Regions from separate parts of the Actinoplanes sp. NPDC049802 genome, predicted to be linked through region 2. Evidence: riboswitches for the same ligand, from Rfam matches in the RefSeq annotation. Region 2 holds a riboswitch; the other holds the start of a gene.

What was found. A riboswitch is a leader RNA that binds a small molecule or an ion and turns the genes downstream of it on or off. The one in region 2 is predicted to bind cyclic di-AMP.
Region 1: another riboswitch for cyclic di-AMP. It lies ahead of AB0I88_RS32830 (C40 family peptidase); the one in region 2 lies ahead of AB0I88_RS06785 (transglycosylase family protein).

What each region holds. Positions count from the first base shown of each region.
Region 1 is NZ_JBFAMR010000070.1:9,931-15,621, forward strand. Features, by position in the region: gene AB0I88_RS32815 (hypothetical protein) at 1-118, opposite strand, end outside; gene AB0I88_RS32820 (metal-sensitive transcriptional regulator) at 240-539, shown strand; gene AB0I88_RS32825 (flagellar M-ring protein FliF C-terminal domain-containing protein) at 555-1,568, opposite strand; cyclic di-AMP (ydaO/yuaA leader) riboswitch at 2,159-2,347, shown strand; gene AB0I88_RS32830 (C40 family peptidase) at 2,354-2,926, shown strand; gene AB0I88_RS32835 (heavy metal translocating P-type ATPase) at 3,020-5,284, opposite strand; gene AB0I88_RS32840 (hypothetical protein) at 5,298-5,691, opposite strand, start outside.
Region 2 is NZ_JBFAMR010000006.1:168,132-173,822, forward strand. Features, by position in the region: gene AB0I88_RS06770 (ExeM/NucH family extracellular endonuclease) at 1-598, opposite strand, end outside; gene katG (catalase/peroxidase HPI) at 985-3,207, shown strand; tRNA gene AB0I88_RS06780 (tRNA-Arg) at 3,283-3,355, shown strand; gene AB0I88_RS06785 (transglycosylase family protein) at 3,360-3,923, opposite strand; cyclic di-AMP (ydaO/yuaA leader) riboswitch at 3,923-4,073, opposite strand; gene AB0I88_RS06790 (saccharopine dehydrogenase NADP-binding domain-containing protein) at 4,294-5,520, shown strand.

The DNA.
Region 1 (5,691 bases), on a different contig from region 2:
CGCCGATCGGTCCGTCGGCGCAGTGTGTGCTTTGCACGAGCCCGACACCGGCAAGGGTGACCACGATCAGCAGCCAGCGCAGCAGCCACGGGGCTGTCGGCTGGCACGGTCCGGTCACCGGGCCAGGCTACGACATCGACGGCTCGGTGGCCGCCGGGTCACTCCAGCGGGCGCGGCGACTGCCGGGACGGGTCCGCAGCCGAGACAGGCTGATACCGGTGCCGGGTATCTTGCACGGAATGAGTGAGGCGAAACCGGCCGGGCCGCACGGGTATTCGGCGGAGAAACAGGCGCTGATGGCCCGGCTGAAGCGGGTCGAGGGGCAGATCCGCGGATTGCAGCGGATGGTCGACGAGGACACCTACTGCATCGACATCCTGACCCAGATCTCGGCCGCCAAGAGCGCCTTGCACGCGGTAGCCGTCGGCCTGCTCGAGGACCACCTGAAGCACTGCGTGGTCCACGCCGCGGCGGAGGGCGACGTGGACGCGAAGATCAAGGAGGCGAGCGCGGCGATCGCCCGCCTCGTGAAGTCCTGAGTCGGCCGCCCGTTCCTACCGGCCGGGGCCGATCCATTCTCGCAGCTGCTGCGCGGCCTGCGCCGGGTCGACCGACCCGACCGCCCGTTGCTGTCGCCTGTCCTCGTCGAAGGCAGTAGCGATTGCCGCAGCCGGGACCGGAGTGCGCTGGACGTGCAGTTGGGCCCGGAGCAGCTCTCGCCGGTCGGCTGCCGCCGAGGCCGCCGCGGCCCGGCGCCGTTGCTTGCCGACGGCCAGCAGCGCGGCACAGGTCAACAGGATCAGAACCGCGGCGATGAGTGCCGTCCGTAGCGCGGCAGGGGATGCGGTGCCGGGCTGCGCGACGGCGTTGTCGGTGGGAGTGGCTGTAGCGGTGCGCATGGGCATGGCGGCGACCGTCACCCGGTCGCCGCGGCCGGCACCAACACCGGCGGCTACGGCGACGAGTTCACGGACCTGAGCCAGGTCGAGGTTCGCCGCGGCGGCTTCATCGACGAGGACGGCGACGCTCAGTCTGATGATGTCGCCGGGGGCTTCACGGCGGGTCTCGTGCAGTTCGTCGAGGGCGTTGACGCGCGACGCGCTGCTGCTGTCGTACCGGGTGCCGCCGTTGTCGCCGATGTAGGAGCGCTCGCTGATCCGTTCGGACAGGGCACCGGCGGACGGATCCTGCTGGTAGGTGGTGCGGGAGGTCACGACCTGGTCGAGGTCGAGTTCGACGTTGGTGGTGACCGTCGAACGGCCGGGGCCGAGCACGGTGTCCAGCATGTGCTGCAAAGCGCGGTCCAGACGGTCCTGGAAGGCCGCGGTGGTGGCATCGGCGCCGAGCGCCGCTCGGATGAAGCCGCTGCCGGCGGCCGGCGAAACGGTGTAGCCGCCCGCGATCGCCTGCTGCTGCGCCGACGGGGCTGCCGCGTGCGCGGGCGCGGCAGCGAGACTCAAGCCCCCGGCCAGGGCCAGCGCCACGAGCGCGGTGATCAGCCTCCCGGCACGCCCGCCGCTGGGCGAGGTGTCCGCGCCCAGGGCAGACAGGACGAAGATGTTGTTCACATCTTGCCTCCTCGCAGATTCTCGAACGCCGATGGCCGCCCTGATTAGTGCCGACTCCATCGTCGGACGATGCGGTTGATCGGGTCTGCCTCATCGCTCGACGGCACGGCCGGTTGAAAGGTCTGGTGGTTGCGGCTCGGTTGCATCGCTGCAGGGCCCGCCTTCCGGTGCGGTCGTCGCCGCAACGGACACCATCCGGGCGCCCACCCGGTGACCCCCAAATTCAGGGATAGCCGTCGGTTCGGGCGACGAGCGTCGGACGGTCGGCCACGATCAACCGACCGGCAGTCGCCTCGGGCGCGACAAACCGGGGAACAATGCCGGGGCCACCCACAGCTACCACGTACGAGATCGAGTGTTCCCTTTCACAGATCAAAACCACCCTGGGTCCATCATGTATGAGCAGCCCGTGTCGACAAACCTCGCACCGGTCTTCCAAATCGGACACGTCTCGGCACGCCAATCACTGAGTGTAATCATCTCCGGGAGCCGGGATCGGCGCCGACTGGGCTATCAAGGAGGGGCGGCGGGCACAGGCTCGCCGGTCGTGCCGACCTGGACCACGCCGAGCCCTGCCCCGGTCCGTCGGCACAACCCGCATGACGAGTCATGAGGCAATCGGGGGCAGGGACGGGGGAACCACGAGCGGTCCTCGACCGGCACGCCGCACTGCGGCGACCGGGACATGAGGACCTTGGGGTGAAGCCGCCAGCGTGCGGCCGGGCAACCTTCGCGCCCGAATCCGACAGCTAACCTCGCAGGCGTGCCGGAGGGATTCCTTCACCGTGCGCGTAAGCACCCTGAGCCGGCCCGCCCGTACCCTGGGAGTCGGCGCTATCGCCCTGTCCGTGGGTCTCGGTCTCCTGACCGGCGGGCTCGGCACACCGCAGTCCGCCTCCGCCGCGACGGTCGCCACCACACAGGTGTCCTCGCAGACCAGCGTGGCGTTCAGCCAGACCGGCATCACCGTCAAGGCGGCGGCGTCCCAGGCCGCCAAGTCCAAGGCGGCCGCGAACCGGGTCCTGACCGAAGCGGCGAAGCACAAGGGCAAGAAGTACAAGTTCGGTGCGTCCGGCCCCAAGCGGTTCGACTGCTCGGGCTACACGATGTACGTGTACAAGAAGGCGGCGGGCAAGAAGCTGCCGCACAAGGCCCACCTGCAGCAGCGGTACGGCAAGGCCGTCGCCAAGTCCCAGGCCCGCCCCGGTGACCTGATCGTCATCCGTAAGGGCACGAAGGGCACGCACGCCGGCATCTACGCCGGTGGCGGCAAGATGTGGGCCGCGCCGCGAACCGGCAAGACGGTCACCAAGCAGAAGATCTGGAGCAAGAACCACGTGGTCCGGCGCCTGGTCTGACCACGCGCATGCCCGCGTGCGTCTTGCTCGGGCATCGAACAGCGCCGCCGGCACCCGTCCTTGGCGGGGGTGCAGGCGGCGCTGTCGTACGTCCTACTTCGTGATGCTGGTGAAGCGGCGCAACCTAAGGCTGTTGGCGACGACGAACACCGAACTGAACGCCATCGCCGCTCCGGCGATCATCGGGTTGAGCAGGCCGGCCGCGGCCAGCGGCAGAGCCGCCACGTTGTAGGCGAAGGCCCAGAACAGGTTGCTCTTGATGATGCGCAGGGTGCGCCGCGACAGGCGGATCGCGTCAGCGGCGGCCATCAGGTCACCGCGAACCAGCGTCAGGTCGGACGCCTCGATCGCGGCGTCGGTGCCGGTGCCCATCGCCAGCCCCAGATCGGCCTGAGCCAGAGCGGCCGCGTCGTTGACGCCGTCACCGACCATCGCCACGACCTTGCCCTGCTCCTGCAGCCGCTTGACCACATCGACCTTGTCGGCAGGCAGCACCTCAGCGATCACCTCGTCGATGCCGACCTGCGCCGCCACCGCCCGGGCGACGGTCTCGTTGTCCCCGGTGAGCAGCACCGGCGACAGGCCCAGCGCCCGCAACTGGGCCACGGCGGCGCGGCTGGTCGGCTTGACCGTGTCGGCGACAGCGAGCACGCCGCGGGCCTGACCGTCCCAGCCCGCGACCACGGCGGTCTGCCCGGCGGTGTGGGCAGTAGCGACGGCTTGCTCGACGTCGGCGGGCACCGTCAGCCCGGCCTGGCGCAGCAGCGCCGGGCGGCCGACGTGCACGCTGTGGCTGTCGACGGTGCCGGTCACGCCGAGGCCCTCGGTGCTGGCGAACCCGGTCACCTGCGGCAGCGGCGCACTGTCGGCGGCTGCGGCGGCGATCGCCTGGGCGATCGGGTGCTCGGAGGCGGCCTCGACCGCCCCGGCCAGCCGCAGCAGCTGCTCGCGGTCGACGCCTGCGGCGGGGACCACGTCGACCAGGCTCATCCGGCCGGTGGTCACGGTGCCGGTCTTGTCGAGCACGACGGTGTCCACGGTCCGGGTCGACTCCAGGACCTCGGGGCCTTTGATCAGGATGCCGAGCTGCGCGCCGCGGCCGGTGCCGACCAGCAGCGCCGTCGGCGTCGCGAGGCCGAGCGCACACGGGCAGGCGATGATCAGCACGGCGACGGCGGCGGTGAACGCGGCCGTCCAGCCCGATCCGGTGCCCACCCACCAGCCGAGCGTGGCGACGGCTAGGGCGATCACGATCGGCACGAAAACGCCGGAGATCCGGTCGGCGAGCCGCTGGACGGCGGCCTTGCCGGTCTGGGCCTGTTCGACCAGCTTGGCCATCTGTGCGAGCTGGGTGTCGGCGCCGATCCGGGTGGCCCTCACGATCAGCCGGCCGCCGACGTTGACGGTCGCGCCGACGACCGGGTTACCGGGTGCGACCTCGGCCGGCACGGACTCGCCGGTCAGCATGCTGGCGTCGATCGCGGAGGTGCCGTCCTCGATGACGCCGTCGGTGGCGATCTTCTCGCCCGGCCGCACGATGAACCTGTCCCCGACCGCCAGGTCGGCGACCGGGATCCGTCGTTCGGTGCCGTCGCGCAGCACGGCGACGTCTTTGGCGCCGAGTTCCAGCAGGGCACGCATGGCGGCGCCGGCGCGGCGCTTGGAGCGGGCCTCGAAGTAGCGGCCGGCGAGGATGAAGGTGGTGACGCCGGCGGCGGCTTCCAGGTAGATGGCGCCGGCGCCGTCGGTGGTGCCGATGTCGAGGCTGAATGGGTGCGTCATCCCCGGTGTGCCTGCGGTGCCGAAGAACAGTGCCCACAGTGACCAGCCGAACGCTGCGATCGTGCCCATGGAGATGAGGGTGTCCATGGTCGCGGCGCCGTGGCGCAGGTTGGTCCAGGCCGCTTTGTGGAACGGTAGTCCGCCCCAGACGACGACCGGTGCTGCCAGGGTCAGCGACAGCCACTGCCAGTAGGTGAACTGCCAGGCCGGCACCATCGCCAGCAGCACCACCGGCACGCTGAGCACGATCGACGTGAACAGCCGGGTCCGCAGGCCACGCAGTTCGTCGACCGGCTGCGCCTGCTCGGCCGGGTCGTCGCCGGTCTGCTGTGGTGGCGGCGGAAGCTTCGCGGTATAGCCGGTCTTCTCGACGGTGGCGATCAGATCCTCGGCGCTCACCCCGTCGGGGTAGGCGACGCTGGCCTTCTCGGTGGCGTAGTTGACGGTCGCGACCACGCCGTCCATGCGGTTGAGTTTCTTCTCGATCCGCGCGGCGCAGGAGGCGCAGGTCATGCCGCCGATCGCCAGCTCGATCTGGTTCGGGGCCACGGGCAGCGGCCCGGCGACGGTTGCCATGACGCTCTCCTCCTCAGTTGTGGGTGTGGCCGTCGGCGTCGTGCCCGGACGGGCTCGGCGTCGCGGGCACCGCGGTCGTGGCCGGGGTGCTGCTCGGTGTGACGGTTGCGGTGCCGGCGACGGCGGTGAACTCGGCGGTACGGACCTTCCCGTCGTGCTGGAAGTCCAGGTAGAGCCGGTAGGCGCCGGTGGATGGCACTTCGGCGTGGAAGGCGACGTCGGGGCCGGGCGTGGTGCGGCCGTCGCCGGGTTCGCCGTCGGGATGCACGTGCAGGTACGCCAGATCGCCGTCGCGCAGTGCGACCAGGTGGCCGTACGCGCCGAGGTAGGGCTGCAAGTCGGTGACCGGCCGGCCGTCCTTGCTGACCGACAGGGTCAGCTTCGACGAGGCGCCGGGGGTGAGGTCT
Region 2 (5,691 bases):
TGGCCGGGGTGGCGCAGCCGGTTCCGGGCTCCTCCGGATCCTCGGGATCCTCGGGAGTGGTGGCCGTGTTGAGGGTGCCGAAGGTGGCGGTGGCCGGGGCCTTCCAGACGCCGTCGATCTTCTGCAGCGACTGGCCGACCGGCGTGGTGTCCGGCTCGGACACTCCGATGTCGACGCTGACCTGGCCGGCCGCCGGGCCGTTGGTGGCGGTGACGACGCCCTCGTAGCTGAGGAACTCGGCGACCTCACCGCTCGGCTTGACCAGGGCGATGCCGTCCGGGGCGCCGTTCTGCAGGCCGGCGATGGTGACCTTGTGCACGCCGGAGGCCGAGACGACGCCGCTGAGCGTGGTCGTCGGCGAGTACGTGACGCCGCCGCTGCCGTTGTAGAGGTAGAGCTGCCAGCCACTCAGGTCGAATCCGACCGGGGCCTCGATCTCAACGGCCTCGCCGCTGTCGGCGCCCACGTTGTCGTAGTGAATCTCGCTGATGAACGGCGCGTCCGTTGCGGCGGCAACCGGGCCGGTAAGGCTGAGACCGAGCGTGGTCGCCAGGACGGCAGCACCCAGCGCACGCAAACCCGCAGGGGTTCTCGGCACTGGAAGAGACCATCCGGCGTCACCCACGCTGCGTATGTAGGAACGCATCGAGGTTGACCCTCCGAAGGAAGTTGATCCGCCGCAGCGTAGGTACCGCTGATGACGAAAGATTCTCAGGAAGGTAACGGTAGGGCATTGTGAGCAGTACTCGGAGAAGGATTTTCGAGCCGTTCATCGTCCACTTCGGTACGGACGTCAGAACGTAGAGGCATTGTTACCCACCGGTAAAGCAGATCGACTACAAGTCACCGAACGGCATCACAAAGACACTTTGAGTGACCTTCGAACTTCACCGGGAGAGATTGAACGCCTCTCGTTTTCTTGACTCATTCCAGAAAAGCAAGGCAGACTCGTCGCCGACCCATCGCCGCTACCCGGAGGATTTCGTGGCAGACGAACTCGCCGCCCAGGAACGACTCGAGCAGAAGGCCGCCCAGGGCGGCTGCCCCGTGGCACACGGCGGCTCCGGCTTCCACGGCGGCCGGTCGAACCGCGACTGGTGGCCCAACCAGCTCGACCTGAGCGCGCTGCACCACAACCCGCCGGCGCACAACCCGCTGGGTGGTGACTTCAACTACGCCGAGGCCTTCCAGAGCCTCGACCTGGCGGCCGTGAAAGCGGACATCGCCGCGATCCTGACCGAGTCGCAGGACTGGTGGCCGGCCGACTTCGGCCACTACGGCCCGCTCATGATCCGCATGGCGTGGCACAGCGCCGGCACCTACCGGACCTTCGACGGCCGCGGCGGCGCGGGCGGTGGCGAGCAGCGCTTCGCGCCGTTGAACAGCTGGCCGGACAACGGCAACCTGGACAAGGCCCGGCTGCTGCTCTGGCCGGTCAAGAAGAAGTACGGCAAGAACATCTCCTGGGCCGACCTGATGATCCTGGCCGGCAACGTGGCCCTGGAGAGCATGGGCTTCGAGACGTACGGCTTCGGCGGCGGCCGCGCGGACGTCTGGGAGCCGGAGGACGTCAACTGGGGCTCCGAGGACACCTGGCTGGGCGACAACCGCTACAGCGGCGAGCGGGAGCTGGCCAATCCGCTCGGCGCCGTGCAGATGGGCCTCATCTACGTCAACCCGGAGGGGCCGAACGGCAACCCCGACCCGCTGGCCTCGGCCCGCGACATCCGCGACACGTTCGGCCGGATGGGCATGAACGACGAGGAGACCGTGGCGCTCATCGCCGGCGGCCACACCTTCGGCAAGACCCACGGCGCCGGCCCGGCCGAACACGTCGGCCCGGAGCCCGAGGCCGCCCCGATCGAGGCGCAGGGCCTGGGCTGGAAGAGCAGCTTCGGCACCGGCGTCGGCGCCGACGCGATCACCAGCGGCCTGGAGGTCACCTGGACCTACCACCCGACCCGCTGGGACAACGAGTTCTTCCACATCCTCTTCGCGTACGAGTGGGAGCTCACCCAGTCGCCGGCCGGCGCACACCAGTGGCGCCCGAAGAACGGCGCGGGCTCCGACCTGGTGCCGCACGCGTTCGACTCGTCGAAGCGGCAGGAGCCGCGGATGCTGACCTCGGACCTGGCGCTGCGCTTCGACCCGGTCTACGGCCCGATCTCCAAGCGGTTCCACGACAACCCGGAGGAGTTCGGCAAGGCCTTCGCCAAGGCCTGGTTCAAGCTGACCCACCGTGACATGGGCCCGATCACCCGCTACCTCGGCCCAGAGGTCCCGTCCGAGCCGCTGATCTGGCAGGACCCGGTGCCGGCCGTCGACCACGCACTGGTCGGCGCGGCCGAGGTCGCCGAGCTCAAGGCCAAGGTTCTCGCCTCCGGCCTGTCGGTCTCCGAGCTGGTCGCGACGGCGTGGGCGTCGGCGTCGACGTTCCGTGGCACCGACAAGCGCGGTGGCGCGAACGGCGCCCGCATCCGCCTGGCCCCGCAGAACCAGTGGGAGGCCAACGACCCGGCGCAGCTCAGCAAGGTGCTGGGCGTGCTCGAGGGCATCCGCGCCGAGTTCAACGCGGCCGGTGGCGCCACGAAGATCTCGCTGGCCGACCTGATCGTGCTGGCCGGCACGGCGGCCGTCGAGAAGGCCGCCGAGGACGGCGGTTTCGACATCGAGGTGCCGTTCACCCCGGGCCGTACCGACGCGACCGAGGAGCAGACCGACGCCGCCTCGTTCGCGGTGCTGGAGCCGACCCACGACGGCTTCCGCAACTACCTCGCGAAGGGTCACAACCGCCCCACCGAGGCGCTACTGGTCGACAAGGCGCAGCTGCTCACGCTGACCGCGCCGGAGCTGACCGTGCTGGTCGGCGGCCTGCGGGTGCTCGGCGCGAACGCGGGCGGCTCGCAGCACGGCGTCTTCACCGCGACGCCGGGCGTGCTCTCCAACGACTTCTTCGCCAACCTGCTCGACTTCGGCCTCACCTGGTCGGCCACCGACTCCGAGGGCGAGACCTTCGAGGGCCGCGACCGGCGGACCGGCGAGGTGAGGTGGACCGCCACCCGGGCCGACCTGATCTTCGGCTCGAACTCGATCCTGCGCGCGCAGGCCGAGGTCTACGGCAGCGACGACGCCAAGGAGAAGCTGGTCACCGACTTCGTCAAGGCGTGGGTCAAGGTCATGGAACTGGACCGCTTCGACCTGGCCTGACACCGCCGGCAGTTCCCCGGGGCCCGGGTCGGCCGCGCCGACCCGGACCCCGCCTGCTGGTACCCTCAGGGCGTCGGGCTCGTAGCTCAGTGGATAGAGCAACCGCCTCCTAAGCGGTAGGTCGCGCGTTCAAATCGCGCCGGGCCCACTTTCTAGAGTTTCAGCCGCTGCCCCACGAGCAGCCGGTGCGGGCTGTCCAGGACCCGAGCGTTGGCGCGGTAGAGGGCACGCCAGCCTCCCCGGACGTCGTGGCGGGCCGCGATCCGTGCCAGCGTGTCACCGCGGCGCACCACGTAGGTGCCCCCCGTGCTGGTGGCCGAGGAGCGGAGCGCGAAGGTGCGGACGACCCGGGTCTTCCGGGACGCGGCCGGCCGGTAGGCGTGCCGGGGCCCGCAGTGCGGCCAGGCCCTGATCCCCTGGCCCCGCAACACCCGCTCGGCGATGGCGATCTGCTCCGATTTGCTGGCCCGGTTGGCGGTGCTCGCGTACCGGCCGCCGCCGTAGGCGCGCCAGGTGCTGCGGCTGAACTGCAGACCGCCGTAGTACCCGTTTCCGGTGTTGATACGCCAGTTGCCTCCGGACTCGCAGTTCGCGATGGCCTCCCAGTTGACGGAGGCCTGAGCGGGGGCGGCCGGCCCGGCGAGGACCACGCCGCCGGCCAGGCTCGCCGCGACGAGCCCGACCACCCGTTGGAACTGTTTCCTGATCTGAACCATGAGCTTGTCCTCCACGCCTACGAGGTCAGCTGTCGGGTTCGGGCAGAGGTGCCCGGCCGCCGGTGTGGCGGCTTCACCCCGAGGCGCATCAGCGCCGAGGAACTCTTGGGTCCCCCGCTCCTTGCCGTTCGAGTTCGTCTGGACCGTGACCAGCGGCAGGACTCGGCGTTCCGGCCACGGTGCCCGCATCGCGGGCTGCCTACTCGCCGCGCCCGACGGGCATGACCGTGCAGCGGCAATGGAGTTGTAAGTCACAAATTAGCGGCTTTGATCTTCCTTTGTGTGGATAACGTCGTGATCTCGGCGCGCCGCGCCTTCGACCGCGTGCACGGCGAGCGCACGGTCCACCGAGGGTGCACAATCGGCAGCCATGAGCGAGTCACAGCGGGAACTGGACGTGATCGTTTACGGCGCAACCGGTTTCGTGGGCGTGCTCACCGCACGCCACCTGGCCGAACACGCGCCGTCCGGCGCCCGCATCGCGCTGGCCGGACGGTCACGCTCGAAACTGGAGAAGGTGGCGGGCGACCTCGGTGTCGACTGGCCGGTCGTGGTCGCCGACGCGGCCGACGAGGCGGCGCTGACCACGATGGCCGGCCGCGCCCGTGTGGTGGTGACCACCGTCGGGCCGTATGCGAAGTACGGCCGCGCGCTGGCCCGCGCATGCGCCGAAACCGGTACCGACTACGTGGACCTCACCGGTGAGGTGCTGTTCGCCCGGGACAGCATCGACGAGAACCATGAGACCGCTCAGCGCACCGGCGCACGGATCGTCCACTCCTGCGGCTTCGATTCGATCCCGTCCGATATCGGCGTTCACGTCCTGCATGCGGCGGTGCGCGCGGACGACGCCGGTGAGATGACCGACACCACGCTCGTCGTGATCCGGGCGCGCGGCGGTTTCAGCGGCGGCACCATCGACTCGATGCGCCACCAGGTCGACGTCATGAAGAAGGACCGCGGGCTGCGGCGGGTCGCTGCGAGCCCGTACTCGCTGAGCCCGGACCGGACGGCCGAGCCGGATCTCGGACGGCAACCGGACATGGTGTCGCTGCCCGGATCCGAAGTGGATCCCGGCCTGCGCGGCCACCTCGCGCCGTTCGTGATGGCGTCCTACAACACCCGGGTGGTGCGGCGCAGCAACGCGTTGCGCGACTGGGCCTACGGTCGCCGGTTCCGCTACCGCGAGGTGATGCGGGTGAGCGGCCCGTTCACCGCGATGGCTCTCAAAGCCGGGCTGAACGCCCTGGTCCTCGGCTTCGCGCTGCCACCCGCCCGGTTCCTGCTGGACCGGATCCTGCCGGCGCCGGGCACCGGACCGAGCGAGGACGCCCGGCGCAACGGCCACTTCACCCTGGAAATCTTCACCACGACCACGTCGGGGGCGCGCTATCGCGCCCGGGTCAAGGCTCAAGGCGATCCGGGGTACGCGGCGACCGCCGTGATGCTCGGCGAGTCCGCCCTGGCGCTGGCCCTCGACCGGGACCGCCTGCCGGAGTCACCCGGCGGCGTGCTCACCCCCGCCACCGGGATCGGTGACGCCCTGGTCGACCGGCTCCGCGCGGCCGGGCTGGAGATCACCGTCCAGCGGCTCTGACCAGGCGATCACCTCGAGGACGTGCCGGTGTCCCGGGCCGCTGAACACCGGGCCCGGGGCGTCCGGTTCGTACCGGTGCTCGATGGTGAGGCCGGCGAAGAGGCCCCGCGTCCCCAAGAGCGGTGTCCGCTATCCGACCGGGGGACGGTAAAGAACTGTTCACGGCCTTCA